4 regions of the Enterobacter sp. C3_dUdeg genome follow, and region 1 is predicted to be linked to each of the others. Evidence: predicted binding sites of a transcription regulator. Region 1 holds the regulator's gene; each other region holds the start of a gene.

Region 1 (7,886 bases):
CGGCGCGTCATACTCCAGACGCTGCTGGCACCTCTGCAACGCAATTTCACACGACTGCAAATAGCGCTGCGCCAGATCCGGCGTCAGCATCGTGTGCTCGCGCGCCAGCGTGGTCATGGCGTTAATGTGCTCGACGATAAACTGGCTGTGCGTCACCCAGAGCTTCATGTCTGCCAGATAGTGCGAGTTAAAGCCCGGCTCCTGCATCGCCTGGTTGAGCGAGTTAAACAGGGCGTTGTGCGCCTGGTTGACCTTCATCCGCTGATAGGCCAGCGGGGAGGGCTGCGGATCGTCGCTCAGGATCAGGCGAATAGCCTGCTGGTCGGCTTCCAGCGCGTCGTGGGCGTTCTGCCTCAGCAGCCCGCTCTGCCACTGCGGCCACAGCCAGACCATGCCGCCAAAGGCAATCAGGCAGCCGATCAGGGTATCAATCAGTCTGGCGACAATAAACTGTTCGCCATTGAGCGTGAGCAACTGCAGCGTATATACCGCCGTCACCGTAAAGCCCACCATCGCCCAGCCGTAGTTTTTGCGGATAATCAGGTAGCTCACCAGCGTAATCGCCAGCATCCCTGCCAGGGTATAGCCTTCCGGCACGTGGAAGTGCAGCGTCACGCCTGCAATGATCAGCCCGGCCAGCGTTCCGCCAGCCCGATGCAGAATACGCACCCGCGTGGCGCCGTAGCCGTTCTGGGTGACAAACAGCACGGTCATTAAGATCCAGTAGGGTTTCGGCAGGTGCAGCGCCATACCCATCAGGCTGGCGGTACTGAGCATCACGCTGATCCTTGCGGCGTTGCGCAGAGCGGACGATTTAAGAGAAAGATAGCTTTTGAGCGCGGGCAATAGCGGAAGCCGTTTTTGCTTATCCGCCATCAGGTCGCGGGGATAAAGCGGGCGCTGCGTGCGCAACACGCGGGCGATGCGGCTGAAGTGCCAGGCGGCAAACTGGCCGACCGGGTTATCGGGATGCTGGCGGGCGATTTTCTCCAGCGCGCCCAGCTGCTTGTCCATGTTAAAGCGCGTCGGGTAACGGTGATAGAGAATATCATCGGCCAGCACGCGCAGGCGTGCCGAGACGGTCTGCGCGTTCCAGCGGATCACCGCTTCGGCGTGGCTGCGCTCGACCAGCTTTTGCACCTCCTGCGGGTGGTGAAGGCTTACGGAGATATGCTCCTGTAGATCCAGCCCGACCTGGAAGGTGCGCAGCAGCCGCTTGTACTCGTGGTTCTTGTTGGCGGCGAGCATATGCAGCTGCTGATAGCACTGGCTTATGAGATCCACCACCTTCTGCTGGCGCGTCAGCAGCGGCGGTAAGGATTTTTCCGGGTCGGTATGCTGGGTGAGCAGGGTGTATTTGGCTTCGCAGTAATCCGCAAGCTGCACATAGAGCAGGCTCAGGGATTCACGCAGCGGCTGCTCACGCCACAGCCAGAACCAAAACCAGTTAAACAGCCAGTACCATAATGTCCCCAAGGCGTAGATCAGCAGCGGCTCCCACACCGGCATGTTCCCGGCGAGGCTCAGCGTGAAAATGGCCGCAATCAGCGAGGCGGGAAGCAGGCGAGCGTGCAGCGAACTGATTTCCGCCGTGACGCCAAGGGTCATCGCAAGTACGGTCAGGATCAGCGGCAGCGGGATATCCCGGGCAAGCAGGAGTTGTACGGCGAGGCTACAGCCCGCAAACAGGCAGCCACCAACGATCAGGCGTTTGAAAAAACGCTTATGCGGCGTGTCCAGACCGGCGATGTTGCAGCAGGCGGGCACGAGGGAAAACAGCAGGCCTTGTTGAAGATGTCCGAGGATCAGGCCTATGGCCACAGGAAGACACAACACCAGCGTTTGTCGCAGTGCGTAGTTAACTTCCGGGTGATAGATCAGCCTGCGCCACATGGGGAGTAGAGACAAAAACGGCGTGACACCTTGCGATGGCACGCCGTTTAAGCGGAATTAACGCGTTCCGTAGACCACGATGGTTTTACCGTGGGCGGAGATCAGGTTTTGATCTTCCAGCATTTTCAGGATACGGCCCACTGTTTCACGGGAGCAGCCGACGATCTGACCAATTTCCTGACGGGTAATTTTAATTTGCATGCCGTCCGGGTGGGTCATGGCGTCTGGCTGTTTCGCCAGGTTCAACAGGGTTTGTGCGATACGGCCGGTAACGTCCAGGAAGGCGAGGTTACCCACTTTCTCTGACGTGACCTGCAGACGGCGCGCCATCTGGGAAGAAAGACGCATCAGGATGTCAGGGTTAACCTGAATCAGCTGACGGAACTTCTTGTAAGAAATTTCAGCCACTTCACATGCTGTCTTTGCTCGAACCCAGGCGCTACGTTCCTGGCCCTCTTCAAACAGGCCCAGTTCACCGATGAAATCGCCCTGGTTCAGATAAGAAAGGATCATCTCTTTCCCTTCTTCATCTTTGATCAGCACTGCCACCGAGCCTTTAACGATGTAATACAACGTTTCCGCTTTTTCACCCTGGTGAATCAGCGTGCTCTTCGATGGGTACTTATGAATGTGGCAATGAGACAAGAACCATTCGAGAGTCGGGTCTGTTTGCGGTTTGCCAAGCACCATGCGCTGTTATCCTCTGTTATAAGCTGTCACCAGAGTCATCAGATGCATCCGGACTCTGGGGTTGCAATCGAATTCTTACCCATACCCTGGGAAGTCGGCTACCGTAACGTTTCGCAGCCAGTAAAGTTTGATGTCCTCTGCATACACGTGTAACGTCAATGTATTACTGTAGCATCCTGAGTGTTTTAGCATAGCTTTCGCCGCGTGTCTCCTGGTGTCTCGCTTCAGCATGATGCAGGTCGCCTTCCATTGCGATAAATGTAACGCACGCGTAATCTGTCACCAAAAATGCAACGTTGGAGTTAATGAATATGCAAGCGCGCGTGAAATGGGTTGAAGGTTTAACGTTCCTGGGCGAGTCCGCGTCAGGACACCAGATTTTGATGGACGGTAACTCCGGCGATAAAGCACCCAGCCCAATGGAAATGGTGCTGATGGCGGCAGGCGGATGCAGCGCAATTGATGTGGTGTCGATTCTGCAAAAAGGACGTCATGACGTGACGGATTGTGAGGTTAAACTCACGTCAGAGCGTCGCGAAGAGGCGCCACGCCTGTTCACCCATATTAACCTGCACTTTGTGGTCACCGGTAAAGAGCTGAAAGACGCGGCGGTCTCGCGTGCGGTGGACCTGTCTGCGGAGAAGTACTGCTCGGTGGCGTTAATGCTGGAGAAAGCGGTAAAAATCACGCATTCGTATGAAGTGATCGAGGCGTGATTGATGGGGCATCGTGCGTGTTGATGCCCTCACCCTAACCCTCTCCCACAGGGAGAGGGAACATGCTCACGCGATCTGCTTCCCTTCCATCAGTCGCTCCACCAGCGGCGTCATGATGAGCTCCATCGCCAGCCCCATTTTTCCGCCCGGCACGACTAACGTATTCATGTGTGAAATAAACGAGCCCTGCAGCATTGCCAGCAGCCAGGGGTAATCAATGCCTTCGAGATTGCGGAAATGGATCACCACAAAGCTCTCGTCCAGCGACGGGATGCTTTTAGCGGCAAACGGATTCGAGGTATCCACCGTCGGCACGCGCTGGAAGTTGATATGGGTGCGGGAGAACTGCGGCGTCAGGAAGTTAATGTAATCCTCCATGGAGCGCACCACGGAGTCCATCACCGCCTCTCGCGAATGGCCGCGCTCGCTCATGTCGCGCGTCAGCTTCTGGATCCACTCCAGGTTAACGATAGGGACCACGCCGACCAGCAGATCCACGTGGCGCGCCACGTCGTGTTGAGGCGTGACCACGCCGCCGTGCAATCCTTCGTAAAAGAGGACGTCGGTGGGTTCCGGCAGCGGCTGCCACGGGGTAAAGGTTCCCGGCACCTGATTCCAGGGTACGGCTTCATCATAGGTGTGCAGATACTTGCGGGACTGCCCTTTGCCGCTCTTACCGTACTCTATAAAGGTTTGTTCCAGCAGGCCGAAGTCATTGGCCTCCGGGCCGAAGTAGCTGATGTGTTTACCCGAATCGCGCGCCTTACGAATGGCCATGTCCATCTCCGGACGCGTGTAGCGGTGAAAGCTGTCGCCTTCGACCTCCGCCGCACGGAGATTCAGCTGGGCGAAAATCTTGCGAAATGCGAGGCTGGTGGTGGTGGTTCCCGCACCACTCGACCCCGTAACGGCAATAACCGGGTGTCTGGCAGACATAGCAACTCCCTGACTGAAAAGGGTGGAAGATCAGCCGTGAAACGCGTTGCGGGGCATGATATTGACCGTCTCATGCAGTTCTGACCACACCAGCACCACGTCGCCGCTTTTCAGCTGGCGCTTAACATCGTTGACCTTTTGCTCAAGCGAGCGTTCCTGTTCACCATAATCGGTGCCTTCGCGTAATACAAAGCTTTCAATCAGATTATCGAGCGTTTCGGGAGCCAGATCCTGCCAGGGAATAATCATTTTGCACCGTCCAGATAAGGGGTCAGCCAGTCAGGAATTCGCGCCTCAAGCCACATTTTCGGGCGGCGCAGCGTGCCGCCGATAAACCCGACGTGGCCGCCATGCTCGGTCAACTGATAGTGAACGTTGTCGGGCAGGAATTCCTGAGCGGGGATCGAGTGATGATCCATAAATGGGTCATCTTTGGCATGAATAATCAGCGTTGGCTGCGTGATCTTGCTGAGCAGCGGCATGGCGCTGCACTGACGATAATAGTCAATCGCATCGGCGAAGCCGTGGATTTTCGCGGTGATCAGGTCGTCGAACTCGCGGATACGACGCACCTTTTTCAGCTGGCGCAGGCTTACCGGCAGGGTATCCGGGTAGGCCTTCAGCTTACGCGCCGCGTTGGCCTTCAGCAGGTTGAGCAGGTAGCGCTGATAGACGCGGGAAAAGCCTTTATCCATGTGGTAGCTACACTGCTCAAGCATAAACGGCGCGGAGACAATGACGGCGGCATCCAGCGGTACGCTTTCACCCTCTTTGGCCAGCAGACAGGCCAGCATATTGCCGCCCAGCGAGTAGCCCACGGCGGCCGTTGGCACGGTGCCATAATTTTCCCGCAGCCAGTGTAAAAAACACGTTCCGTCTTCGGTTTCACCCGAGTGATAAATGCGTTTCTGACGATTCGGTTCACCGCTGCAGCCGCGAAAATGCATCACCACGCCGAGCCAGCCGCGCGCTTTTGCCGCCTCAATTAGCCCATGCGCATACGGGCTGTGCAGGCTGCCTTCCAGACCGTGGAAAACCACCAGACGCGGCTTATGGCGAGCCTGTTCAGGCGCTTCGCTCCAGGCGAGATCCAGAAAGTCACCGTCTGGCAGGTCAAGCCGTTGCCAGTGCGGGGTGAACTGAACCTTGCGGCGGATCAGTCGCGGCAGCATGGTCTGCAAATGCGGATTGGCCACGCCGCGCATAGGCACGAACTCAGTGCTGTCTTCGGCCGCAATGTCGAAGTCTGATGGAATGATTTGGGTCATAAGCGCGATGCTGATTCTTGTCGGAAATTTACGATACTTTCCGAATTGTACCCCGTTTAAGCTGGATTTCCGAACCCGGTACGGATTCTGCTCTTCAAACGGGGTAAATAAGTCAGTCAGCCTGCAGCATCGCTTCCAGCTGTTCCTGCGCGTCGAGCCACGCCATCTCGCACTCTTCGAGACTGGATTTGGTCTTCGCCTGGGTTTGCAGGCAGTCGGTCAGCTCAGCCTTGCGGCTCTGGTCATACAGGCCGCTATCGCCGAGCTTCTCTTCAACGATAGCCAGCGTGGCGTTGAGTTTTTCCATCTCTTTTTCGAGACGGGTAATCTCTTTACGCAGGGGCTGCGTCTGGGTGCGCAGCTCCGCTTCACGGCGCTTCTGATCTTTACGCGCCTGCGCGCTGTTGGCGTTGTCTTTCGCTGACTCTTCCGGCTGGTTTTCCTGCTTCTGCACGTCCGTCAGCCACTGCTGATAGTCTTCCAGATCGCCGTCGAACGGTTCGACTTTGCCGCCGTGCACTAAATAGAGATCGTCCGTGGTGGAGCGGATCAGGTGACGGTCGTGCGAAACCACCACCAGCGCGCCTTCGAACTCAATCAGCGCTTCGGTCAGCGCCTGACGCATGTCGAGATCCAGGTGGTTGGTCGGTTCATCGAGCAGCAGCAGGTTCGGACGCTGCCAGACGATCAGCGCCAGCACCAGACGGGCCTTTTCGCCGCCGGAGAAACGCTCGGTGTTTTCAGTCACCTTATCGCCCTGGAAGCCGAAGCCGCCGAGATAGTCGCGCAGCTTCTGCTCCATCTCCTGCGGCGCAAGACGCGCGAGGTGCTGAATCGGCGATTCATCCGCGCGTAAAAATTCCAGCTGATGCTGGGCGAAGTAACCCAGTTTGATGCCCTTCGCCAGGCCGATTTCGCCGCTGACCGGGTTAAGCTCGCCCGCCAGCAGTTTGATCAGCGTCGATTTACCGGCGCCGTTACGCCCCAGCAGGCCAATGCGGGAACCCGGCACCAGGTTGAGCTTGATGGAGTCGAGAATAATGCGGTCGGCATAGCCCGCGCTGACCTTCTCCATCTTCAGCAGCGGGTTCGGCAGGCTTTCCGGCTCGCGGAAGCTGAAGTGGAACGGGTTATCCACGTGCGCCGGGGCAATCATCTCCATGCGTTCCAGCATCTTGATGCGGCTCTGGGCCTGCTTGGCTTTTGAGGCTTTGGCCTTAAAGCGATCCACAAAGCTCTGCAGGTGCGCCACGCGCTGCTGCTGGCTTTCATACATGGACTGCTGCTGGGCGAGACGCGTCGCGCGCTGGCGCTCGAAGGAGCTGTAGTTGCCGGTGTACTCGAACATCGTTTGCTGTTCGATATGAATAATTTTATCCACCACCGGGTCAAGGAAGTCGCGGTCGTGGGAGATCAGAATCAGAGTGCCCTGATAGCTCTTGAGCCACTTCTCCAGCCAAATAACCGCATCGAGATCGAGGTGGTTGGTCGGTTCGTCGAGCAACAGCAGGTCAGAGCGGCAGATCAGCGCCTGCGCCAGGTTGAGGCGCATACGCCAGCCGCCGGAGAAGTCGCTGACCGGGCGTTCCAGCTGTTCGTTGCTGAAGCCCAGGCCGTGCAGCAGGCTGGAGGCGCGGGAGCGAATGGTCCACGCGTCGATGGCGTCCAGCTTGCCATGAACGGTGGCGATGGCGTGACCGTCGTTGCGCTCGTTAGCAGAATGAAGTTCCGCTTCGAGCTTACGGTATTCACGGTCGCCGTCGATAACATAGTCGAGTGCCGGTTCGCTCAGCGCAGGCGTCTCCTGGTTTACCCAGGCGAGCTGCCAGTTTCCCGGGAAGGTAAAGTTACCGCCATCCGCGCTAATCTCGTTTTTCAGCAGCGCCAGCAGGGTGGATTTACCGCAGCCGTTTTTGCCGACCAGACCCACTTTTTGGCCCGGGTTGATGGTAGCAGTGGCGTTATCCAGCAGGACGCGCACGCCGCGACGAATTTGTAACGAGGAGAAAACAATCATAGAAGCGCCGTATGTTCCGACTATGTTAATTTGTCATTATGATAATGTAAGGTGTGGGCCATTTTCCGCACCGGGCCGCCATGGTAGCCCAAAACAGCGACGATACACAAAAACAGAAACAAGACCGGGAGGGGAATGATGTCTCAGACAGCAAAAGTGCTGCTGCTGTATGCCCATCCGGAATCTCAGGACTCGGTGGCAAACCGGGTGCTGCTTAAGCCGGCCACACAGCTTAGTAACGTAACGGTGCACGATCTCTACGCGCACTATCCTGATTTCTTTATTGATATCCCTTACGAGCAGGAGCTGCTGCGTCAGCATGACGTGATTGTGTTCCAGCATCCGCTTTATACCTACAGCTGTCCG
Region 2 (7,886 bases), on a different contig from region 1:
CACGCGTTCATCGACATAGAACTCGTGGCCGCAGAACCAGGCTTTGTTGGTCAGATAGGCGACCGGAATGCGCTCGTTCACGCGGCGGATCACGCGCTCAACGATGCGGTGTTTTTCGCTGGAAGTCAGGCGCGCGGTGCGCATGTCTTCCGGAATATCCAGCGGCAGGTAGAGAGACGGCAGCACCAGCTGCACGGCTTCATCCCACGGGTTATCGGTACCGTGACCGTACCAGATATTAGCGGCGCTGAAGCGGCTAACCGACCAGCGCAACATGTCCTGTATGGTATGCAGCTCGTTTACTGCTTCATCGACAAATATTTTATCCACTCTTTCCTCCAGGGCATGCTCGCATAATTTTCGGCGGCTAGTTTGCCATGAAGACGGCGATAAATCAGCAATGACGCGTCTCGCTTGAGGTTAAAAAATGCATTTAGTCGGGTACACTGTCGGAAATACGAGATGAGAATGACGAATGAAAAAGAAAACATCGCTCAGCGAGGAGGATCAGGCGCTCTTCCGTCAGCTGATGACCGGGACGCGTAAAATCACGCAGGACACCATCGTCCATCGCCCGCTGCGTAAAAAAATCAGCGAAGTACCGGTCAAGCGTCTTCTGCAGGAGCAGGCCGATAACAGCCACTATTTTTCAGATGAATTTCAGCCGCTGCTCAACACGCAAGGGGCTGTGAAGTACGTACGCGAAGACGTCAGCCATTTTGAGCTGAAAAAATTACGCCGCGGGGATTATTCGCCGGAGCTGTTTCTCGATCTGCACGGTTTAACGCAGATGCAGGCGAAACAAGAGCTGGGGGCGTTGATCGCCGCCTGTCGCCGTGAACATGTTTTTTGCGCCTGCGTGATGCACGGCCACGGTAAACATATCCTCAAGCAACAGACGCCGCTGTGGCTGGCTCAGCACCCACACGTCATGGCTTTTCATCAGGCACCGAAAGAGTACGGCGGAGATGCCGCGTTGCTGGTGTTGATTGAAGTGGAAGAGTGGCAGCCGCCAGAGTTGCCCTGACAGAATGGCGGGAAGCACATTGCACCCCGCCATATCGCACGTCACGTCAGATAGCTTTTGCCATCTTCAGGTTGCACGGACTCATTTGCCAGTTGAAGACACCTTTGCCCGTTTCGTCGAGAGAAACATTGGCAATGGCGGATGTCGTGAACATCGGCGGGGTTTCGCCCGGGCACAGCTCAGATACCAGATAGCCAACCAGTGGCAGGTGGGAAATGACCAGCGCGGAAGCGACACCTTCATTGCACAGCGCCTGAAGATAAGCGCTGACAAGGCCTACATCGCCACACGGGGTGAGTTCAGGGAGAACATCTACACTGGTCGGCAGGTTCATACACTCCCCTACCACATCCAGCGTCTGTTCTGCACGCAGGAACGGACTCACCAGAACGCGTTCGATGTCCACTTTTTGACCGTTAAGCCAGGTCGCCATCAGACGAGATTCGTCGCAGCCACAGACGGTCAAAGGACGTACTGAGTCACTGGCGGCATCGAGTGCCGCGTCGCCGTGACGCATGATAAAAACTTGCATATTGCACCGCTTTTGTTAACCAGAATCACCGGCGTTAACTACCCGCGATAAATGCTAAGAGGTAGAAAACCCGATGGCCGGGCATTGTGCCTGATCCATTCGGTGAATGAAACGCTGTTTTTTACCTCAATGGCGTAAGTATAGTCAATCTCTGTTTACAAAATCGCCAGAACAGGTCCATTCACTTCAGGATTTACCCTTCTTTGACCTCAGCTTACGAGGACAGTTTCCCTTGCAGGCCAAAATGTCTGGCCGCGTTCCGCCATCTGCAATAATTCGTCACACGGCGTAAACCGTGGACCATATTGCGAAGCCAGACGTTGCAGGATAGCAACCACTTCACCCGCGCCGAGCGTATCCATGTAACGGAACGGGCCGCCAAGGAACGGCGGGAAACCAATGCCAAATACCGCGCCGATGTCACCATCGCGTGCACTCTTAATCACCTGCTCATCAAAGCAGCGCGCCGCTTCATTGAGCATCATCATCACGCAGCGCTCAGCGCACTGAACGGCGGACAGTTTTCCCTGACCTGTGGTCGAAATGAGTCCATATACCGAAGGGTCGACCTGTTTCCTGCTTTTACGCCCTTTCGCGCCGTAAAGATAGAAACCGCGTTCATTTTTTCTGCCTTTGCGATCGTCCTTCAAAATCGCAGAAACAATGTTTGCAGGTGGGCTAAAACGATCGCCATATGCAGCTTCCAGCACTGGTATAATTTTAGTGCCGGTGTCTATTCCCACCTCATCCAAAAGTTGGATTGGGCCAACGGGGAAACCAAACTTTACCAGCGCCTCGTCGACGTGCTCAATCTTCTCCCCTTCCGTCAGCAACCGCATTGCTTCATTAATGTAGGGAGCCAGAATGCGGTTGACGTAGAAGCCAGCTTTGTCCGCTACCACAATCGGGGTTTTGCCCTGTTTTTTCGCCAGCTTCACCACGGTGGCAACAGTTTGCGGACTGGTAGTCGCGTGCGGAATAACTTCCACCAGCGGCATTTTTTCAACCGGGCTAAAGAAGTGCAGCCCAATCACCTGCTCAGGACGCGCGGCTTTCGCCGCGATATCGCCAATCGGCAATGACGACGTATTGGAGGCAAAAATGGTATGCGGGGCGCAATGTTGCTCAACGTCTGCCACCATCTGCTGCTTAAGCGCCAGATCTTCAAACACGGCTTCAATCACCAGATCGCGGTGAGCAAAACCGCTGTAATCCGTCGTACCGGAGATCATCGCCAGGGTTTTGTCGCGCTCGCTTGCCTTGATATGGCGGCGCTTGACCTTTTGATCAAGGTTCTGCCAGCTGTACTGTAGCGCGTGATTGATCCCCTTAGGATTAATGTCTTTGATTCGTACAGGCAATTTGCCTTTGCTGGCGGTAACAAAAGAAATTCCGCCACCCATGAGCCCCCCACCCAGTACGCCAATCGCACGCAGCGGAGCGGGCTGCGCCTCGCTGCCCGGATCTTTTTTCACTTCCGTGCTGGCGAAGAAGATGCTGCGCAGCGCCTGCGACTGCGGCGTCATCGCCAGTTCGCCAAAGGCTTTGGCCTCCGCGGCATAGCCGCTGCTGCTTCCCTGCGACAGCCCGGTCTCGATCACTTCGAGGATCCGCTTTGCCGCCGGGTAATTGCCTTTGGTTTTTTGTTCGGTCTTTTTGCCCACCATGTTGAACAGGAGCGTTCTTCCCAGCGGGCCGGCCAGCACGCGCTCACGTACCGGCAGAGGACGTTTTGCCTGACGCCCTTTCAGCGCAAGCTCAACGGCGGCCTCCAGCAAAATGGACTGCGGCACGACGTCATCGACCAGACCGGCTTTCAGCGCCTGGCGGGCACGCAGCTGTTTACCGGTTAAGATCATCTCCAGCGCCGTGCTTACGCCCACCAGGCGCGGCAGCCGTTGCGTTCCGCCGGAGCCAGGCAGCAGGCCCAGCTGCACTTCCGGCAGACCCAGAATCGTTTTCGCATCGTCGGTGCAAATCCGGCTGTGACAGGCCAGCGCCAGCTCAAGCCCGCCGCCCAGACAGGCACCGTGGATCGCGGCAATGACCGGGATCGGCAGACCGTTGATCTCCGCCATGACCTGCTGGCCCTGACGCGCAAGCTCTTCGGCTTCCAGAGCGCTTTGCGCCCGGGCGATCATGTTGATATCCGCGCCGGCGATAAAGTTATCCGGCTTGGCAGAGATAAAGACCAGACCACGAATCGCTTTGTTGTCGCGGATCTGCTTTAGCATCGCGCGCACCTGAACACCAAATTCGGCCTTCAGGGTATTCATCTTTTCATCAGGCACATCGATCGTGATAACGGCCACGTTATCGAGGCGAACCGTCAGATTAAATGCAGATGGCATATCCATTATTCAGCCTCCAGAACCATTGCTGCGCCAAGGCCACCCGCCGCACAGGCGGTAACGAGGCCAAACCCGCCGCCACGGCGACGGAGTTCATGTAAAGTTTGCGTGATCATCCTCGCCCCTGTGGCGGCAAATGGATGACCGTAGGCGATAGAGCCGCCCAGCACGTTGAATTTACTTTGATCCACTTCGCCTGTGGCATGGGCGCGGCCCAGCACATCGCGCGCGAAACGCTCGCTTGCCAGCAGCTGTACGTTTGCCAGGGTTTGCGCGGCAAACGCTTCGTGCATATCGATCAGGGTTAAATCAGCCAGCGTCAGCCCCGCACGCTCCAGCGCCAGCGGCGTGGACCACGCCGGACCTAACAGCATGTCCTGCCAGACATCAATTGCGGTGAAGGCATAGCTGCGTAGATAGCCCAGGGGAGTGATGCCCAGCTCCTTCGCGCGGGATTCGGTCATCAGGATCACGGCGGCGGCACCATCCGTCAGCGGCGTACTGTTCGCCGCCGTCACCGTGCCGTGTTTGCGGTCAAACGCCGGGCGCAGTTTGGCGTAATCCGCCAGCGTTGAGGTGCCGCGAATATTGTTATCTTCCGCAAGCGGTTCACGGTAGGGGGGAATATAGGCGGTCATGACCTCGTCGGCCAGCTTGCCTTCCGACCAGGCTTTTGCCGCAAGCTGATGTGAACGATGCGCCAGGGCATCCTGCTGTTCACGCGTAATGCCGTACGTTTTTGCCATCTGCTCGGCGGTATCGCCCATGCGCAGGCCGGTGGAGTATTCCGCGACGGCAGGTGGTACAGGCATGAGATCGCGCAGGCGTAAACGCGAGAAGAGTTTGAGTTTCTGACCCGTCGTGCGGGCTTTATTGGCATCCACCAGGATGCGCGCCAGCTTTTTACTGACCCCAATTGGCAGCACCGAAGAGGAGTCCGCTCCACCCGCAATCCCGGCGCGAATAGTGCCCGCCATCAGGCTTTCAGCGACGTTAGCCACAGCCTGAAAGCTGGTTGCGCAGGCGCGGCTGACGCTGTAGGCATCGGTATGCACGTTCATCCCGGTACCGAGGACGATTTCACGCGCAATATTGGGGGCTTCAGGCATCTGCACGACCTGACCGAATACCAGCTGTTCGATGACCTCAGGCGGAATTTCGCTGCGAGCCAGCATCTCCCCCACTACCATTTTCCCCAGGTCGACGGCCGGTATGCCATGAAACGCCGTTGCCTGACGCGCAAATGGCGTGCGCAATCCACTGACTATGGCAATGCGATCGCCCTGACGGGTAATAAGCGGTAATGCCTGACTCATAACACTCCCCTGTAAAAAATTTTCGCAAACATAAAGTGGTCTGACCTGATAATAGTCTTAACCATTTTTTTACATTCAGCCAATCGGGGAAACGAAAAAGTGCGAGCTAAAACACAGAGAAGAAAAAGAAAATGCCCCTGCATGGCAGAGGCATTTGTGCGGTTTGTTGCCGGGTGCGCAAGGAAAAAGCAAAACGGTAACCCACAGGTTACCGTTTTTAGTGTTTGCACCCTCTCCCGTGGGAGAGGGCTGGGGGTGAGGGCATCAGGCCGCAGAGATTAACGCAGGCCCAGCTGGAAAATCAGCGTTTCTGCTTCGCAGGCGAAGATAAAGTCGATGTCCAGCTTCACGCCGCCTTCCACTTCGGTAAAGGTAGACTTGATTTCACACGGATCGGATTCAACGTCACGCGCACGCTTGCTCAGCGCAGTCAGGGTCTCTTCCGCTTCGGCACGGTTGGTGAATACACGGCTGTAAGAGGCGGTGCAATCGGTGTTGTCCATGATGGTCCCAACATCCATACAGCAGCAAACCGGGGTTTCATCAGCACTGCATTTACTCATAGCTCAATTTCCTCTGTATTCGCGCAGCGCGCGAGATAGACACGATGCTGATATTTTACGCCCCGGCGCGGGCGCTCTCCAGCCGTTAATGGCGCAAAATCGGAGAAGTGACCAATATCACACTAAAAAATGATCTAAAACAAAAACCACCCTTTTGGGTGAGTCGTGATGGTCACAATTTTGCCAACCAGATCTCGTTTCACGAAACATGTTTGAAAATATTAATAAACAAACTTGCAACATTCCGGCTGGTCAGACCTATACTCTGGCCACTGGTCTGATTTGTCTGTCATACCTCAGACCCTACACTTCGCGCTCCTGTTACGGTATGTAACAATTATTGAATAAAAATAACTCAATGAGGTTATGGTCATGAGCCAGAAAACCCTGTTCAACAAGACTGCGCTGGCAGTCGCAGTGGCACTCGTCTCCACTTCCGCCTGGTCAGCGGGCTTTCAGTTAAACGAATTTTCTTCCTCTGGCCTTGGCCGTGCGTATTCCGGGGAAGGCGCTATCGCTGATGATGCGGGTAACGCGAGTCGTAACCCCGCGTTGATCATGATGTTCGATCGTCCGACTTTTTCTGCCGGTGCGGTTTATATCGATCCTGATGTCAACGTTTCTGGTAAGTCGCCTTACACGGGTGCGAGCCTTAAAGCAGACAATATTGCCCCAACAGCATGGATCCCAAACCTGCACTTCGTTGCACCTATCAACGAACAGTTTGGCTGGGGTGCATCGGTAACGTCTAACTACGGCCTGGCTACCGAGTTCAATAACAACTACCCGGCTGGTGAATACGGCGGTAAAACAGACCTTACTACGCTGAACCTCAACCTGAGCGGTGCGTATCGCCTGAACGATAACTGGAGTTTTGGCCTGGGCTTTGATGCCGTCTACGCCGATGCGAAGATCGAACGTTATTCCGGGGAACAGACCGCTCGCCTGCCTAAAAACAGCAATAAAATTGCCAGTCTTGAAGGTGATGAGTGGGGCTATGGCTGGAACGCCGGTATCCTGTACGAGCTGGATAAAAACAACCGTTGGGGCCTGACCTATCGTTCCGAAGTGAAAATTGACTTCGACGGCGATTACAAGAGCGGTATCCTGACGCCTGTGAACAATCTGGTTCCAGGTGCGGGCACCACCATTCCTTGGGGAACGTCCAACCAGACCGTTCCAGGTTCACTGTCACTGCATTTGCCAGAAATGTGGGAAGTCTCCGGTTACAACCGCGTTGCGCCACAGTGGGCTATTCACTATAGCCTGGCCTATACCAGCTGGAGTCAGTTCCAGGAGCTGAAAGCGACCGGTACCAATGGTCAAACGCTGTTCTATAAGGACGAAAGCTTCCACGACGCCTATCGTATAGCGTTGGGTACCACCTACTACTACGATAAGAACTGGACTTTCCGCTCCGGTATCGCATTTGACGACAGCCCGGTTCCGGCAGATAAACGTTCCATTTCCATTCCGGATCAGGACCGCTTCTGGTTAAGTGCTGGCGCGACCTATGCGTTGAACGAGAATGCATCCATCGATGCGGGCGTATCTTATATGCACGGTCAGAAAGTGACGTTCAAGGAAGGTCCGTACGAGTTTACCTCTGAAGGTAAAGCCTGGCTGTTCGGTACGAACTTCAACTACGCGTTCTAATCGCGCTGGAATCAAAAAAGGTGAGCATTGCTCACCTTTTTTATTTACTCCGAATCGATATCTTTTAGTTCGTTTTCGATCGCCTTCGCGTTTGGATTCTCTTCCGGCTTCAGCTTGCCGCCGTTGGCAATAAAGTCATGATTCTGGAAGTACGCTTCACGCACCATAATGTACGGGTCAGAAGACTGGCGCAGCAGACCATCGGAGTCGAGCAGTTGCGCGCGGGTTTCAATCCCTTCCACCGTCCATTTACCCACCGACAGCGGCCAGGTCAGCCACGACAGAACCGGATACAGCGTATCCACCATATCGCCGCCATCATCACGGAGGGTGAAACTACCGTAGAACGGTAAATGCACGTACGGACCATACCCGACGCCATAGTGTCCCATCGTGCTGCCGAAACGGTGCGGTTGTTCACGCTGCAGTTTCTGGTTAGCC
Region 3 (7,886 bases), on a different contig from region 1:
CCAGCTCGTGATAGGGCAGAAGCTCGATTTTCTCGACGTTGCCCATGTCGCGGGTAAATTCCCCCAGGCGGTGCGCGGAGTCGTCATCATCTGACCAGCCGGGAACCACCACGTAGCGGATCCAGGTTTTGATGCCTTTATCGGCAATGTATTTGGCAAATTCCAGCGTGCGGTGGTTTGAGACGCCAACCAGGTTCTGGTGGATCTCATCGTTCATCTGTTTAAGATCGAGCATCACCAGATCGGTCACTTCAAGCAGCTCGTCGATAACCGGATCGTAGCGGCGCACAAAGCCGTTGGTGTCGAGGCAGGTATGAATGCCTTCTTTATGGCAGGCGCGGAACCAGTCGCGGACAAATTCGGCCTGCAGAATGGCTTCACCGCCGGATGCGGTGACGCCGCCGCCGGACGCGTTCATAAAGTGGCGGTAGGTCACCACCTCTTTCATCAAGTCTTCAACGGTCACTTCTTTACCGCCGTGCGTATCCCAGGTGTCACGGTTATGGCAGTACAGGCAGCGCATCAGGCAGCCCTGGAAAAAGGTGATGAAACGGATACCCGGGCCATCGACGGTGCCACAGGATTCAAAGGAGTGAATGCGACCAATAATTGACATTGCGGTGATATCTCCAGCATCGGCCCGTCCGGGGCCTGAGTATGCACAGCTCAAAGCCGGCTGTGTTGAAGTCTGTTTTGGCTGATATCCATAGAGTATAGATAGCGGACAAAAGAGACTGAGGTGGAGAGGGTGCTAAAAAGGCCCCACTGACGTGGAGCCTTTATTGTACGCTTTTTAACGCGTGATTTCAGTCAATTCCAGTTACATGGACTGAGTGAAAGTACGGGTGATAACGTCCTGCTGCTGTTCTTTAGTCAGGGAGTTAAAACGTACTGCGTAGCCAGATACGCGGATGGTCAGCTGAGGATATTTCTCAGGGTGTTCCATCGCGTCGAGCAGCATTTCACGGTTCATGACGTTCACGTTCAGGTGCTGACCACCTTCGATGGACGCTTCGTGGTGGAAGTAACCATCCATCAGACCCGCGAGGTTAGTTTTACGCACTTCGTCGTCTTTACCCAGCGCGTTTGGCACGATAGAGAAGGTATAAGAGATACCATCTTTCGCGTAAGCAAACGGCAGTTTAGCAACGGAGGTCAGAGAGGCAACCGCACCTTTCTGGTCACGACCGTGCATTGGGTTAGCACCTGGGCCAAATGGCGCGCCAGCACGACGACCGTCTGGGGTGTTACCGGTTTTCTTACCATACACAACGTTAGAGGTGATGGTCAGAACAGACTGAGTCGGGATAGCGTTACGGTAAGTAGTCAGTTTCTGAATTTTCTTCATGAAACGTTCTACCAGGTCAACCGCCATGTCATCAACGCGAGAGTCGTTGTTACCAAACTGCGGATACTCACCTTCGATTTCGAAGTCTACAGCCAGGCCGTCTTCGTCACGAATTGGTTTAACTTTCGCATATTTGATTGCAGACAGGGAGTCAGCAGCAACGGACAGACCAGCGATACCACACGCCATGGTGCGGATAACGTCACGGTCGTGCAGCGCCATCAGAGAGGCTTCGTAGCTGTACTTGTCGTGCATGTAGTGGATTACGTTCAGCGCAGTGACATACTGTTTAGCCAGCCAGTCCATGAAGTGATCCATACGTTCCATCACTTCGTCGAAGTTCAGAACGTCGCCTTTGATCGGCTCAGACTTAGGACCAACCTGCATTTTCAGTTTTTCATCAACGCCGCCGTTGATTGCGTACAGCATGGTTTTCGCCAGGTTTGCACGCGCACCGAAGAACTGCATTTGTTTACCAACAACCATTGGGCTTACGCAGCAAGCGATAGCGTAATCGTCGTTGTTGAAGTCCGGACGCATCAGGTCATCGTTCTCGTACTGCAGAGAAGAGGTATCGATGGACACTTTAGCGGCGAATTTCTTGAAGTTCAGAGGCAGTTTTTCAGACCACAGAACGGTGATGTTCGGCTCCGGAGAAGGACCCATGGTGTAAAGGGTGTTCAGGAAGCGGAAGCTGTTTTTGGTTACCAGAGTACGGCCGTCAACGCCCATACCACCGATTGATTCTGTTGCCCAGATTGGGTCACCAGAGAACAGCTCATCGTATTCAGGAGTACGCAGGAAGCGAACCATACGCAGTTTCATGACCAGGTGGTCAATCATTTCCTGAGCGTCTTGCTCGGTGATTTTGCCTGCTTTGATGTCGCGTTCGATGTACGCATCCAGGAAGGTGGATACGCGACCGAAGGACATTGCTGCACCGTTCTGAGACTTAACAGCGGCCAGGTAGCCGAAGTAGGTCCACTGGATAGCTTCCTGAGCGTTGGTAGCCGGACCAGAGATATCGCAGCCATATTTTGCTGCCATCTCTTTGATCTGACCCAGCGCGCGGTGCTGTTCAGCGATTTCTTCACGCAGACGGATAGTCGCTTCCAGGTTTACGCCGTTTTCCAGATCGGACTGCAGGGAAACAAACTGCGCGTACTTGTCTTTCATCAGGAAGTCGATACCGTACAGCGCAACGCGACGGTAGTCACCGATGATACGGCCACGGCCATACGCATCTGGCAGACCAGTCAGAACGCCAGATTTACGGCAGTTCAGAATGTCTTTGGTGTAAACATCGAATACGCCCTGGTTGTGGGTTTTGCGGTATTCGGTGAAGATTTTTTTCAGCATTGGGTCCAGCTCGCGGTTATACGCTTTGCAGGAACCTTCAACCATTTTGATACCACCGAACGGGATGATTGCGCGTTTCAGTGGTGCTTCAGTCTGCAGACCAACGATTTTCTCAAGGGCTTTGTTGATGTAGCCAGCATCGTGAGAAGTGATGGTGGAAGCAACGGAGGTGTCAAAATCAACTGGCGCGTGAGTGCGGTTTTCCAGTTTAACGCCTTCCATTACGCTGTCCCACAGCTTGGTGGTCGCGTCAGTTGCGCCAGCCAGGAAGGATTCGTCACCTTCATACGGGGTATAGTTTTTCTGAATGAAGTCACGTACGTTTACTTCATTCTGCCAGTCACCTTTCGCAAAACCTTCCCAGGCTGTGGCTAACTTTTCATTAAGCTCGGACATGTAACACCTACCTTCTTAAGTGGATTTTTTATTTACTGCCTGAGAAAACCATCAATGATGATCGTCGCCACGCAGGTAAATGACCCAGTATGTCAACCCAACTAACAGACCCCCACCGATAATGTTCCCGATAGTGACAGGGATCAGGTTATCAGTAATGAAATTCATAATAGTCAGGTGAGAGAAACTTTCCGGGGATGAACCAACTGCGGTCCAGAACTCCGGGCTTGCAAAGTCGCGGATGACAATGCCCATTGGGATCATGAACATATTCGCGATACTGTGCTCAAAGCCGCTGGCAACAAACATCGCAACCGGCAGAACCATAATTAAGGCTTTGTCCATCAGGCTACGACCCGAGTAGCTCATCCATACAGCCAGGCAGACCATCAGGTTAGCGAGGATGCCGAGAGCAACGGCTTCGATAAATGTGTGGTGCATTTTGTGGTCGGCGGTTTGCAGGACGTTAAGGCCCCAGCCACCGTTGGCGGTCATGTACTCGCCAGAAAGCCACATCAACAAAACAAAGAGCAGACAGCCAACCAGGTTACCCACGTAGACGTTAAGCCAGTTGCGTGCCAGCTGACCCCAGGTAATTCTTCCGCTGGCCTTTGCCACGACAATCAGCACCGTTGAGGTGAAGAGGTCGGCGCCGCAGATGACGCAGAGAATCAGACCCAGTGAGAAGCAAATGCCGCCAATCAGTTTGGCCATGCCGAAAGGCATTCCGGCAGTACCGGTGGTGGCGGTGATGTAGAAGACGAAAGCGATAGAGATGAACACACCAGCCGTGATCGCCAGATAGAACGTCTTCATCGGGTGTTTCGTTGCTTTATAGACACCCGCTTCTTCGGCAACTTTGGCCATCGCAGCAGGGAGTAAAAGATCAAAAGGGTTGTCAGCTTTCACACTAACTCTCTCTTTATTAAGTCGGCGACGAGATACTAACAAAGCATTATAGAAGAGAAATTGATATAGATCATATCTCGCCTGGCTTATAGGCCCGCAGTGTGTATGGTTTTACAGCAAATGCGGAGTAAGTATTTGATTATCCGTATAAAAATAAATTTTAAAAGTTATGAAAAGAGTTGAATTTTTTCGTTCAGCCACCTCTGACACAGTTAATTAATATGGAGTATTTACCATAAAAAGTAACAGTAAAGCCCAGGTAAATATTATTATATTTACCCATGTTTAACTTTATTATTACAATCAACAGTCATTGCCGAAGAAAATAAAAAACGGGGCAATGAAATTGCCCCGTAATATAGCCCAGACGATTGAATACGCCTACAGCTGGTAATGTTATGTGCGCTTATTTTGACCAGTAAGCGGCTTTTGCTTTCTGCAGTTTTTCGTAGGCCTTCAGCAGCGACTGATGCGCCGGGAAGGCTTTCAGATCGCTATCAACAGCCTGCAGGCCATAGAACGGCTCTTCGCCGCTCAGGGCTGCACTGGCTGCTTCTACGGCCTCAGCTCCGTACATCCGCACGAAAGCATTCAGGTATTGCAGCGGCTCGCGATCCTCTTCCTGGGCCAGCAGCAGCAGGGTTTGCAGGCAGCGGTAATAATTGGTGCGCTCGGCAGAGAAGACCGACTGGTTGAATTCCATGGTCCACTCGGTCCAGGCCAGGGCCTGATCCAAATCGCCACCCGCCAGGGCCAGCATCGCTTTCAGCTCACCGATGCGCAGGGTATACCAGCCGTTGTCTTTACCGGTCGCCAGGCCCAGCAGTTCGCGTACGCGGGTAAAGTCATCGTGGCCTTCTTCGTCCAGCTGGGCGATCAGGTTCAGATAATCTTCTTTCTCCCACTCGCTGCCCGGCAGAGCCAGCAGCGTTTCGCGCAGGTGCGCGCCCATGCTGTTATTGGCCAGCCACAGATCTTCAGCCGGGTAGATGTCGGACATGCCCGGAACGATAATGCGGCACGCGTAGACGCCAAGATGTTCGTAGTCGGCAATGTAGACTTCCCGATCTTCCGCGTTGAAGATGGCCATCAGCGTGGCGAACTCTTCTTCCGTGGTCCCGGCAAAGCTCCAGTCCACGAACGGATAGTCGGCGTCCTGCTTGAACATATCCCAGGAAATTAAACCGCTGGAGTCGATGAAATGGGTTTCAAGGTTGGTATGCTCGGCCACTTCTTCATCGTCAAACGTTGGCGGGGTGAAGACGTCGAGATCTTTCAGGCTACGGCCCTGCAGCAGCTCGGTAACGGTACGCTCCAGCGCCACGCCGAAGTCAGGGTGCGCGCCGAATGAGGCGAAGCAGGTACCGTTGGTCGGGTTAAACAGCACGACGCAGATAACCGGATACTTACCGCCCAGCGAGCCGTCATAGGCAAAGATTGGGAAACCTTCGGCTTCCAGCTTGGCGATGGACTCCACTACGCCCGGGTAGCGCGCCAGCACGTCTGCCGGAATTTCAGGCAGGCTGATGGATTCGGCAATAATGCGGTTTTTGATGTGACGCTCGAAGACTTCAGACAGACCCTGCACGCGCGCTTCATTGCGGGTGTTACCGGCGGACATGCCGTTGGATACATACAGGTTGCCGACGATGTTCATCGGGATATAGACGGTCTGCTCGTCAGACTGACGGGTAAAGGGCAGGGCGCAAATACCGCGATCGTCGTTTCCGGACTGCAGATCGATCAGCATGCTGGCGGTCATTTCGCTGTCTGGATCGTAGAAGGCACGCAGGCGCGCGTCGAGAATACCTTCCGGCAGCTCGTCATCTTCGGTCAGCGGGAACCATTTTTCATTTGGATAGTGAACGAACGGGCCGTTAGCGATGGTTTCGCCCAGCCAGAAGTCAGCGAAGAAATAGTTGGTGGACAGACGCTCAAAATACTCACCCAGCGCAGAGGCCAGTGCCGCTTTTTTTGTCGCGCCTTTACCGTTGGTAAAGCACAGGGCACAGTCTTTATCGCGAATATGCACGGACCAGACGTGAGGTACCGGATTGAGCCAGGAGGCTTCTTCGATGTTAAAACCCAGGTCGGTCAGTTTCTGTTGGAAGCGAGCGATGGAATCTTCCAGAGCGGCGTCTTTGCCGGGGATAAACGTTTGAGTCATGGCGTTCACTTTTATCGTACGTAAAGCGCGCAATGATACGGGTTTTGCGTGACGGGTGCTATCTTCGGCGAAAATAAAAGGCTGGGCTATGCTTAGTGGCAGTAACTGACTGTTAAGGCATAGAAAAATGAAAGCATTTGATCTCCAGCGGATGGCGTTTGATAAAGTTCCTCCTGAATTTCTGGGCGAAGTGGCGCTGCGCAGCCTGTATACCTTCGTCCTCGTCTTCCTGTTTCTTAAAATCACCGGCCGCCGAGGCGTGCGGCAGATGTCGCTCTTTGAGGTGTTGATCATCCTGACGCTGGGCTCGGCGGCGGGTGACGTCGCCTTTTATGACGACGTGCCGATGGTGCCGGTGTTTATCGTTTTTGTCTCACTGGCGCTACTTTACCGTCTTGTCATGTGGCTGATGTCGAAAAGCGAAAAGCTGGAAGATCTGCTTGAAGGGAAGCCGGTCGTGATCGTCGAGGACGGACAGCTGGCCTGGGAAAATGTACAAAGCGCCAATATGACCGAGTTTGAGTTCTTTATGGAGCTTCGCCTGAACAGCGTTGAACAGCTCGGGCAGGTGCGTCTGGCGATCATGGAAACCAACGGGCAGATCAGCGTCTATTACTATTCTGACGACGAGGTGAAGCCGGGACTGTGTATCCTGCCGGATATGCTCATTGAGCGTTTCAGAACCGTACCGGAATCAGGCGAGTATGCTTGCGTAAGATGTAGCCATGTTGTCGCGATGCAGCCGGGGGATCGTCAATTATGCCCCCGCTGTGCAAATCCGGAATGGACGAAGGTTAGCCGGGCCAAACGCATCACCTGACAGCCATTTTGTCGGTTTTGTCCTGGCGAGGCGGCAGATTGTTTTGTGTGACGCGGGGCACATTTCGCGGGTCATAAGTTTTAGACATTGCGGCGCGTGTCACTGAATGATAAAACCGATATCCACAGTTATAACTTATGGCTTTTAGCGTGGTGAGGGGAAATGGCTCAAGTCTTTAATTTCAGTTCAGGTCCGGCAATGTTACCGGCAGACGTGCTTAAACAGGCTCAACAGGAACTCTGTGACTGGAACGGTCTCGGTACGTCGGTGATGGAAATCAGCCACCGTGGTAAAGAGTTTATTCAGGTGGCGGAAGAGGCAGAAAAGGATTTTCGCGATCTGCTGAATATTCCCTCGAACTACAAAGTATTGTTCTGTCACGGCGGTGGACGCGGCCAGTTTGCAGGCGTTCCGCTGAATATTCTCGGTGATAAAACGACGGCTGACTACGTTGACGCAGGTTACTGGGCGGCAAGCGCGGTTAAAGAAGCGCATAAATACTGCACGCCGAATGTTATCGACGCCAAAGTGACCGTTGACGGTCTGCGCGCCGTGAAGCCAATGAGCGAGTGGCAGCTTTCCGATAACGCAGCGTATCTGCACTACTGCCCGAACGAAACCATTGACGGGATTGCCATCGACGAGACGCCAAACTTCGGTAGCGATGTCGTGGTTGCCGCCGACTTCTCCTCCACCATTCTGTCTGCGCCAATTGATGTCAGCCGCTACGGCGTTATCTATGCGGGCGCGCAGAAAAATATCGGCCCGGCCGGTTTGACTATCGTCGTTGTGCGTGAAGACCTGCTGGGTAAAGCACATAAATCCTGTCCTTCGATTCTCGATTACACCGTGCTGAACGATAACGATTCGATGTTCAACACCCCACC
Region 4 (7,886 bases), on a different contig from region 1:
GAACCTGACGCAGGAACGTTACCCTGACGTTCAGTTCCGTAAAACCCGCGAGCACTAATCCCCTCTCAGAGCACGGCTGCCGCCGTGCTCTTCTTTAATTCCTGTCTTATTAATCCCTTGCGGAATGTTCTTAATTCAACGCAATTTCACGCTATTCGCGCGTTTTTTACCCAATTCTGAAAGCGGCTCTGTGAGAGTGATCTATATTTAACTCAGTGTTTAACACCGGGCGTGGATAAATTAACTGTTCAATGCATGACTTTAGGTTATCCATTTTACCCGTGTGTTTATTCGCAATATATAAAACTACTAAGGAAGTATGTAGCCCGAATAACGGGTAAACACAGGAATAGATCGATGAATATGACAAGACTGAAGATTTCGAAAACTCTGCTGGCTGTAACACTGGGTAGCGTTCTGGTGAGCGGTTCCGCCCTGGCGGAAAGCAGCACAATGGATAAAGCCCAGTCCACGGCCGATACCGCAGGGCAAAAAATCGATAGCTCTATGAATAAAGTCGGCAACTTCATGGACGACAGCTCAATCACAGCAAAAGTGAAAGCCGCACTGGTGGATGATGAAGCCATCAAAAGTACCGATATTTCCGTTAAGACCGACAAGAAAGTGGTCACGCTGAGCGGCTTCGTGGAAAGCCAGGCTCAGGCCGAACAGGCGGTGAAAGTCGCGAAAGGCGTTGAAGGCGTTGCGTCCGTCAGCGATAAGCTGCACGTACGTGACGGTAAAAACGCGTCGGTGAAAGGTTATGCCGGTGATGCAGCCACCACCAGCGAAATCAAAGCTAAACTTTTAGCAGATGACATCGTGCCGTCCCGCAAGGTGAAAGTGGAAACCACCGATGGTGTGGTTCAGCTCTCCGGTACGGTAGATTCGCAGGCGCAAAGTGAACGCGCCGAGTCCATCGCGAAAGCGATTGACGGTGTGAAAAGCGTTAAAAACGATCTGAAAACGAAGTAAATCTGGACCATTCGCCCGTCTGGTTAAAACCTGCGGGCGAAATAAGAACGACTCTGGAAAAACGCCGGTGAGTGACCTGAGCGCTCACGTTTAGCGGCCGACATTAACTATGGTAAAGGAGAAGCTTATGTTTCGTTGGGGCATTATATTTCTGGTTATCGCGTTAATTGCCGCCGCATTGGGCTTTGGTGGACTGGCAGGTACAGCGGCATGGGCAGCTAAAATTGTCTTCGTTGTGGGTATTATTCTGTTCCTGGTCAGCCTGTTTACGGGTCGTAGACGTCCGTAGCAAACGCAATATTCCTTCAACAAAATAAAGCCAGTCACTGTGACTGGCTTTTTCTTATTTGCGTAACAGGTCGGGTGCGTTACTGTGGTGTTATAAAATAATCAAAACAGGAAAGCAGAGGTGGGGCAACGAATTCCCGTTACGCTCGGCAATATTGCGCCGCTGACGTTAAAGCCGTTTCGCTCAGGACAACTCGCACTGGTTTGCGAGGGGGGAGGGCAGCGCGGCATCTTCACCGCCGGCGTGCTGGATGAATTTATGCGCGCGCAGTTCAACCCGTTTGACCTTTACTTCGGCACCTCTGCCGGGGCGCAGAACCTCTCTGCCTATGTATGTAACCAGCCCGGCTACGCGCGAAAGGTCATCATGCGCTACACCACGGCGAAAGAATTTTTTAATCCGGTGCGCTTTGTGCGCGGCGGTAACCTGATCGATCTTGACTGGCTGCTGGAGTCGACCTCCAGCCAGATGCCTCTGGCCATGGATACCGCTGCCCGTCTGTTTGATAGCGGCAAAGAGTTCTGGATGTGCGCCAGCCGGGGCGATGACTATTCGCCGGGCTATTTTTCTCCTCAGAAGGAGAACTGGCTGGACATCATCCGCGCCTCCAGCGCGATCCCCGGCTTTTATCGTACCGGTGCCCTGCTGGACGGCATTAGCTATCTGGACGGGGGGATCAGTGACGCGGTGCCGGTGCAGGAAGCCGCCCGGCGCGGGGCGAAAACCATTGTGGTGATCCGTACCGTACCGTCGCAAATGTATTACACGCCCCAGTGGTTCAAACGGATGGAGCGCTGGTTGGGCGACAGCAGCCTGCAGCCGCTGGTGAACATCGCGAAGCAGCATGAAACCACCTACGGCGCGATGCAGCGCTTCATTGAAAAACCGCCGGGCAAGCTGCGTATTTTTGAAATCTATCCGCCTAAGCCGCTGCTGAGCATGGCCCTGGGCAGCCGCGTCCCTGCGCTGCGCATGGATTACAAAACGGGGCGGCTGTGCGGGCGTTACTTCCTGGCGACGGTGGGGAAAATGCTGGCGGAGCAACCGCCGCTTCATCGCCATAAACGCATTATTTTGCCGCCTGCGATTGTCGCCAACGACGCCCTGACGATGCCGCTGGTGGATATTCCGCAGGCGAATGACGCTTTACTGGATAACGAGGATCTGGCGTGACGCTCCGCTTTGTCGATACCCACTGCCACTTTGATTTTCCGCCGTTTACGGGGGATGAAGCGCAAAGCATAGCGAAAGCGGCTGAGGCAGGGGTTCAGGCCATCATTGTGCCGGCAGTGGAAGCGGCCTATTTTTCCCGGGTGTTGGATCTTTCCATGCGGCACCCAGCGCTCTATGCCGCGCTCGGCCTGCATCCGATTGTTATTGAACGGCATCTTGATGAGCACATTGAGAGGCTTGATGAGGTCGTGCAGACCGCAGGAGACAAACTTGTCGCCATCGGTGAGATCGGCCTCGATCTTTATCGCGAGGATCCGCAGTTTGAGCGCCAGCAGACGATCCTCGACGCGCAGCTCAGGCTGGCGAAGCGCCACGATCTGCCGGTGATCCTCCATTCGAGACGCACGCACGATAAGCTGGCGATGCACCTGAAACGCATCGATCTGCCGCGCAGGGGCGTCGTACACGGTTTCTCCGGCAGCCTGCAGCAGGCGCAGCGTTTTATTGAGCTGGGCTATAAAATCGGCGTCGGTGGCACCATTACCTATCCGCGCGCCAGTAAAACCCGTGACGTGATGGCCCAGCTGCCGCTGTCGGCGCTTCTGCTGGAAACCGACGCGCCGGATATGCCGCTGAATGGTTTTCAGGGCCAGCCGAATCGCCCGGAACAGGCGGCGCGCGTGTTTACCACCCTGTGTGAACTGCGAAAAGAGCCTGAAGAGGTGATTGCCGATGCGCTGCTGGAAAATACCCGTTCGGTATTTGGCATCACGCTATAGGTAAAGTGCCGGACGAATCACCGTTATCTTCTGTTTTTCCAGCGCCCGCGCCAGCGGTTCAACGTCCTCGGGCGTGGCGCTGCGCCACGACGCAGCCTCACCGTAAACGCCATGCGCATGAAATGCGTTGATGCGTACCGGAACATTTCCAAGCCCGTGGATAAAGGTCGTTAGCGGTTTGAGATGTTCCAGATAATCACACAGCTCCGGAATCACCAGCAGGCGGAGTTCCGTCAAACGGTGACGATCTGCCAGCCAGCGGATGCTCTGCTTGATCTGCGGGTTTTCGCGTCCGGTCAGGAAACGGTGATGCTCGTTCCCCCACGCCTTCAGATCCAGCATTGCGCCATCCAGTACCGGCAGCAGCTTTTGCCAGCCGGTTTCGCTTAACAGACCGTTGCTGTCTACCAGGCAGGTGAGGTGACGCAGGGCGGGATCGGCTTTGATCGCGGTGAACAGGGCGATCAAAAACGGCAATTGCGTTGTGGCTTCGCCGCCGCTGACGGTGATCCCTTCGATAAACGGTGCGGATTTGCGGACCTGAGTGAGGATCTCTTCCACGCTGAAGCGGTGCGCCATAGGCGTTGCCTGCTGCTGGCACAAATGCAGGCAGGTGTCGCACTGCTGGCAGTCATTCTCCTGCCACCAGACGCGTCCGGCCTGAATCGTCAGCGCGTCGTGCGGGCAGTGGGGCACGCAGTCCCCGCAGTCGTTGCAGCGGCCGATCGTCCACGGGTTGTGGCAGGTTTTACAGCGCAGGTTGCAGCCCTGCAGGAACAGCGCCAGGCGGCTGCCCGGCCCGTCCACGCAGGAAAAAGGAATGACCTGACTAACTAAAGCGCATCTGCTGTTCATGGCTAACCACGCGCGGCTGACGTTCCAGAATACGGGTATTGCGTGCGGCCTCTTCCCCCAGCCACGTGGTATTGGTGCGCGATCCGGCTTCCCGGTATTTCTCCAGGTCCGACAAGCGAACCATGTAGCCGGTCACGCGGACCAGATCGTTACCCGCTACGTTGGCGGTAAATTCACGCATACCGGCCCTGAACGCGCCCAGGCAAAGCTGAACCACCGCCTGCGGGTTGCGTTTGACCGTCTCCTCCAGGGTGAGAATATCGCTGATTCCGGAGTGATAGTGTTTGTGATGCGGCGCAACGGCCAGCAGATGGCTGATGGGATCCGGCTCGTCGCCGTAAGGCAGGCGCGCGCCCGGCGTGGTGCCCGAATCGGAACTGATCCCCGACTGCGCGTGAAGCATCGCGCGATGCTTCCAGCCGTGCTTCACCGGCGTGCTTTCAACGAACGCCGCGAGCTGCTCGCTGATGCGATAGCCCAGCGCGTTGGCCTGTTCATCCTTTCCGTAGCGTCCCGCTATTCCTGCTTTCTCACAGAGCGCGTTGACCGCTTCCGCCAGGCCGTACATGCCAAACATGGGTACAAACCGTTCCGCATCAATCAGCCCCTCTTTTACCAGGAAGCTATTCTCAAAGAAGCCAGATTGCTCGTAAAGGAAACCGCAGCGTGCATCGATGATGGCAATTTGCTGCTGGCAGTAGTGCGGGAGCGTGCGGGTGAAGAAGTCGTCAATGGATGCGCTGCGTTCAGCAATGGCTTTGAGGTTAAGGCGCACCAGGGTGCTGCCGCCGCCTGCAAGCGGCAGGGAGTTGTAACAGCTCACCACACCATAACGGCCTTTTGTGAAAATTTTATCATTCATCGGGCCATTAGAAATATGCGGTTTGCTGCATTCACAAATGTTTTTCGCCACCTCAAGCAGCAAATCATGTGGGGTGATATCGGGATCGTAGATAAAGGTCAGGTTCGGCGCGACCTGCTTCAGCTCTGCATCGGCACGCAGAATGGCGCGCGTGACGGGCGTATCTTCAGGCCCGATGTTTGCGTGCATAAACGCATCCGGCAGCGTACGGTCGAGATAGCGCCAGAAACGTTTTATTCGGCTATCGATCTCTTCTTGTGTTAGAATTCTAACATGTGGGGTCAATATCGCATCAAGCTGACCGAGATAGACCGGCATCGATGTGACGGACGGAACATGATGGTAGAGGATGGTTAACAGCGAGAGGGCGTCGTCGAGATCTTTCGCGCCTTCCAGCTCCAGCCACTCTGAACCGTTAGCCAGAAATTTTGCGTAATCCGGCAGAACGTAACGGGGTTTGTAAGGCGCATGGCCTTCGAACATGTCGCAGATAACCCCCTCGTCCAGCGCGGCTCGTGCGGCCTCAGGAAGTGCCGGGTAAGGCAGGTTGTTCTCCGCTTCCAGCGCCAGAAAATGACGTTTTTGTTCCGGGGTTAACACCGGGCTTGTCACAATGTGCTGGCAACGTTGTTGCAGGGCGTCGGGGCTGGAGTGGGGCATAGTCGCTTCCTTGAGTGTTCTGCGGATGATGAACGGATTGTAGAAAGCCAGCCTGTCGGGGCTTTTGATCCGACAGGGGGTATCGCTGCTTTAGTCAGCAATTTACGCGCTAAAGTTTGAAGAAGATCTCATTACAGTAATGCAAATTTGTATGCAGTTTTCATTAACTGTGATGAATGTCGAAGTGTGGATGCGGGTGAATGTTAGAATACTCACAGACCCGCAAGGTAAAATTTATACGGCACTGCCGTTGGAGAATGTTATGACCGATTTAACTGCAAGCAGCCTGCGCGCGTTGAAACTGATGGACCTGACCACCCTGAACGATGACGACACCAATGAAAAAGTCATCGCCCTGTGCCATCAGGCGAAAACGCCGGTGGGTAACACCGCAGCCATCTGTATCTACCCGCGCTTTATCCCGATTGCCCGTAAGACTCTGAAAGCGCAGGGTACGCCGGACGTGCGTATTGCAACCGTAACTAACTTCCCGCATGGCAACGACGATATCGAGATTGCGCTGGCAGAAACCCGCGCGGCGATTGCCTACGGCGCAGACGAAGTTGACGTTGTGTTCCCGTACCGTGCGCTGATCGCCGGCAACGAGCAGGTCGGTTTTGACCTGGTGAAAGCCTGTAAAGACGCGTGCGCGGCGGCAAATGTGCTGCTGAAAGTGATCATCGAAACCGGCGAGCTGAAAGAAGAGGCGCTGATTCGTAAGGCGTCTGAAATCTCCATCAAAGCCGGTGCGGATTTCATTAAAACCTCTACCGGTAAAGTGCCGGTGAATGCGACCCCGGAAAGCGCGCGCATCATGATGGAAGTGATCCGCGACATGGGCGTATCCAAAACCGTTGGTTTCAAACCTGCGGGCGGCGTGCGTACTGCTGAAGACGCGCAGCAGTTCCTGGCGATTGCCGACGAACTGTTTGGCGCCGACTGGGCCGATTCCCGTCACTACCGCTTCGGTGCGTCCAGCCTGCTGGCCAGCCTGCTGAAAGCGCTGGGTCACGGCGACGGTAAGAGCGCAAGCAGCTACTGATTGCCAGACAATGCCGGATGACGCTTCGCTCATCCGGTCGACAGGATCGTAGGGCGGGTAAGCGTAGCGCCACCCGCCACAACTCCCCCGATTCCGCATGGAGGTTACCGTGTTTCTCGCACAAGAAATTATTCGTAAAAAACGTGATGGTCATGCATTAAGCGATGAAGAGATCCGCTTCTTCATCAACGGCATTCGTGATAACACCGTCTCAGAAGGGCAGATTGCGGCTCTGGCGATGACCATTTTCTTCCACGATATGTCGATGCCTGAGCGCGTGTCGCTGACCATGGCGATGCGAGATTCAGGAACCGTTCTGGACTGGAAAAGCCTCAACCTTAACGGTCCGATTGTGGATAAGCACTCCACCGGCGGCGTGGGTGACGTGACGTCTCTGATGCTCGGCCCAATGGTTGCAGCCTGCGGCGGTTACATCCCGATGATCTCCGGGCGCGGCCTGGGCCACACCGGCGGTACGCTCGACAAACTGGAAGCCATTCCGGGCTTCGATATCTTCCCGGACGACAACCGCTTCCGCGACATTATTAAAGATGTTGGTGTGGCGATTATCGGCCAGACCAGCTCTCTTGCTCCGGCAGACAAGCGTTTCTACGCGACCCGCGACATCACCGCGACCGTTGACTCCATCCCGCTGATCACCGCCTCTATCCTGGCGAAGAAACTGGCAGAAGGGCTGGACGCGCTGGTGATGGACGTGAAGGTCGGCAGCGGCGCCTTTATGCCGACCTATGAACTTTCTGCTGCGCTTGCCGAAGCGATCGTTGGCGTCTCCAACGGCGCGGGCGTGCGCACCACCGCGCTGCTCACCGACATGAACCAGGTGCTGGCGTCCAGCGCCGGTAACGCCGTCGAAGTGCGTGAAGCGGTACAGTTCCTCACCGGTGAATACCGCAACCCGCGTCTGTTCGACGTCACCATGGCGCTGTGCGTTGAGATGTTAATCTCCGGCAAGCTGGCCAAAGATGATGCGGAAGCGCGCGCGAAACTGCAGGCGGTGCTGGATAACGGCAAAGCGGCGGATATTTTCGGCCGCATGGTTGCAGCCCAGAAAGGCCCGACCGATTTCGTCGAAAACTACGCGAAATACCTGCCAACCGCGACGCTTAGCAAAGCGGTGTATGCCGATAGCGAAGGGTATGTCTCTGCAATGGACACCCGTGCGCTGGGTATGGCGGTGGTCTCGATGGGCGGCGGCCGTCGTCAGGCGTCAGACACCATTGATTACAGCGT

The links. Region 1 encodes CRP, which controls carbon source genes, mostly activating them, when cyclic AMP is high. Its sites were predicted from a motif close to ATGTGANNNNNNTCACAT; they were not measured.
Region 2: the regulator CRP is predicted to act here: its motif matches at 5,895-5,912, upstream of AC27FC_RS00105 (YfcZ/YiiS family protein).
Region 3: the regulator CRP is predicted to act here: its motif matches at 4,071-4,088, upstream of focA (formate transporter FocA).
Region 4: the regulator CRP is predicted to act here: its motif matches at 5,708-5,725, upstream of deoC (deoxyribose-phosphate aldolase).

What each region holds. Positions count from the first base shown of each region.
Region 1 covers NZ_BAAKFX010000005.1:37,252-45,137, reverse strand. The annotation lists gene AC27FC_RS14040 (YccS/YhfK family putative transporter) at 1-1,893, opposite strand, end outside; gene crp (cAMP-activated global transcriptional regulator CRP) at 1,951-2,583, opposite strand; gene AC27FC_RS14030 (OsmC family protein) at 2,895-3,299, shown strand; gene AC27FC_RS14025 (phosphoribulokinase) at 3,366-4,235, opposite strand; gene AC27FC_RS14020 (YheU family protein) at 4,266-4,484, opposite strand; gene AC27FC_RS14015 (hydrolase) at 4,481-5,503, opposite strand; gene AC27FC_RS14010 (ABC transporter ATP-binding protein) at 5,616-7,520, opposite strand; gene kefG (glutathione-regulated potassium-efflux system ancillary protein KefG) at 7,659-7,886, shown strand, end outside.
Region 2 covers NZ_BAAKFX010000001.1:20,835-28,720, reverse strand. The annotation lists gene prmB (50S ribosomal protein L3 N(5)-glutamine methyltransferase) at 1-330, opposite strand, end outside; gene smrB (endonuclease SmrB) at 476-1,027, shown strand; gene sixA (phosphohistidine phosphatase SixA) at 1,074-1,559, opposite strand; gene fadJ (fatty acid oxidation complex subunit alpha FadJ) at 1,769-3,916, opposite strand; gene fadI (acetyl-CoA C-acyltransferase FadI) at 3,916-5,226, opposite strand; gene AC27FC_RS00105 (YfcZ/YiiS family protein) at 5,505-5,789, opposite strand; gene fadL (long-chain fatty acid transporter FadL) at 6,162-7,445, shown strand; gene mlaA (phospholipid-binding lipoprotein MlaA) at 7,490-7,886, opposite strand, start outside.
Region 3 covers NZ_BAAKFX010000004.1:133,146-141,031, reverse strand. The annotation lists gene pflA (pyruvate formate lyase 1-activating protein) at 1-616, opposite strand, end outside; gene pflB (formate C-acetyltransferase) at 821-3,103, opposite strand; gene focA (formate transporter FocA) at 3,155-4,012, opposite strand; gene ycaO (30S ribosomal protein S12 methylthiotransferase accessory factor YcaO) at 4,419-6,179, opposite strand; gene AC27FC_RS12730 (DUF421 domain-containing protein) at 6,307-6,999, shown strand; gene serC (3-phosphoserine/phosphohydroxythreonine transaminase) at 7,162-7,886, shown strand, end outside.
Region 4 covers NZ_BAAKFX010000003.1:221,534-229,419, reverse strand. The annotation lists gene prfC (peptide chain release factor 3) at 1-58, shown strand, start outside; gene osmY (molecular chaperone OsmY) at 358-975, shown strand; gene AC27FC_RS11065 (DUF1328 domain-containing protein) at 1,103-1,264, shown strand; gene AC27FC_RS11060 (patatin-like phospholipase family protein) at 1,385-2,437, shown strand; gene AC27FC_RS11055 (TatD family hydrolase) at 2,434-3,216, shown strand; gene AC27FC_RS11050 (YjjW family glycine radical enzyme activase) at 3,211-4,071, opposite strand; gene AC27FC_RS11045 (YjjI family glycine radical enzyme) at 4,046-5,593, opposite strand; gene deoC (deoxyribose-phosphate aldolase) at 5,856-6,635, shown strand; gene deoA (thymidine phosphorylase) at 6,745-7,886, shown strand, end outside.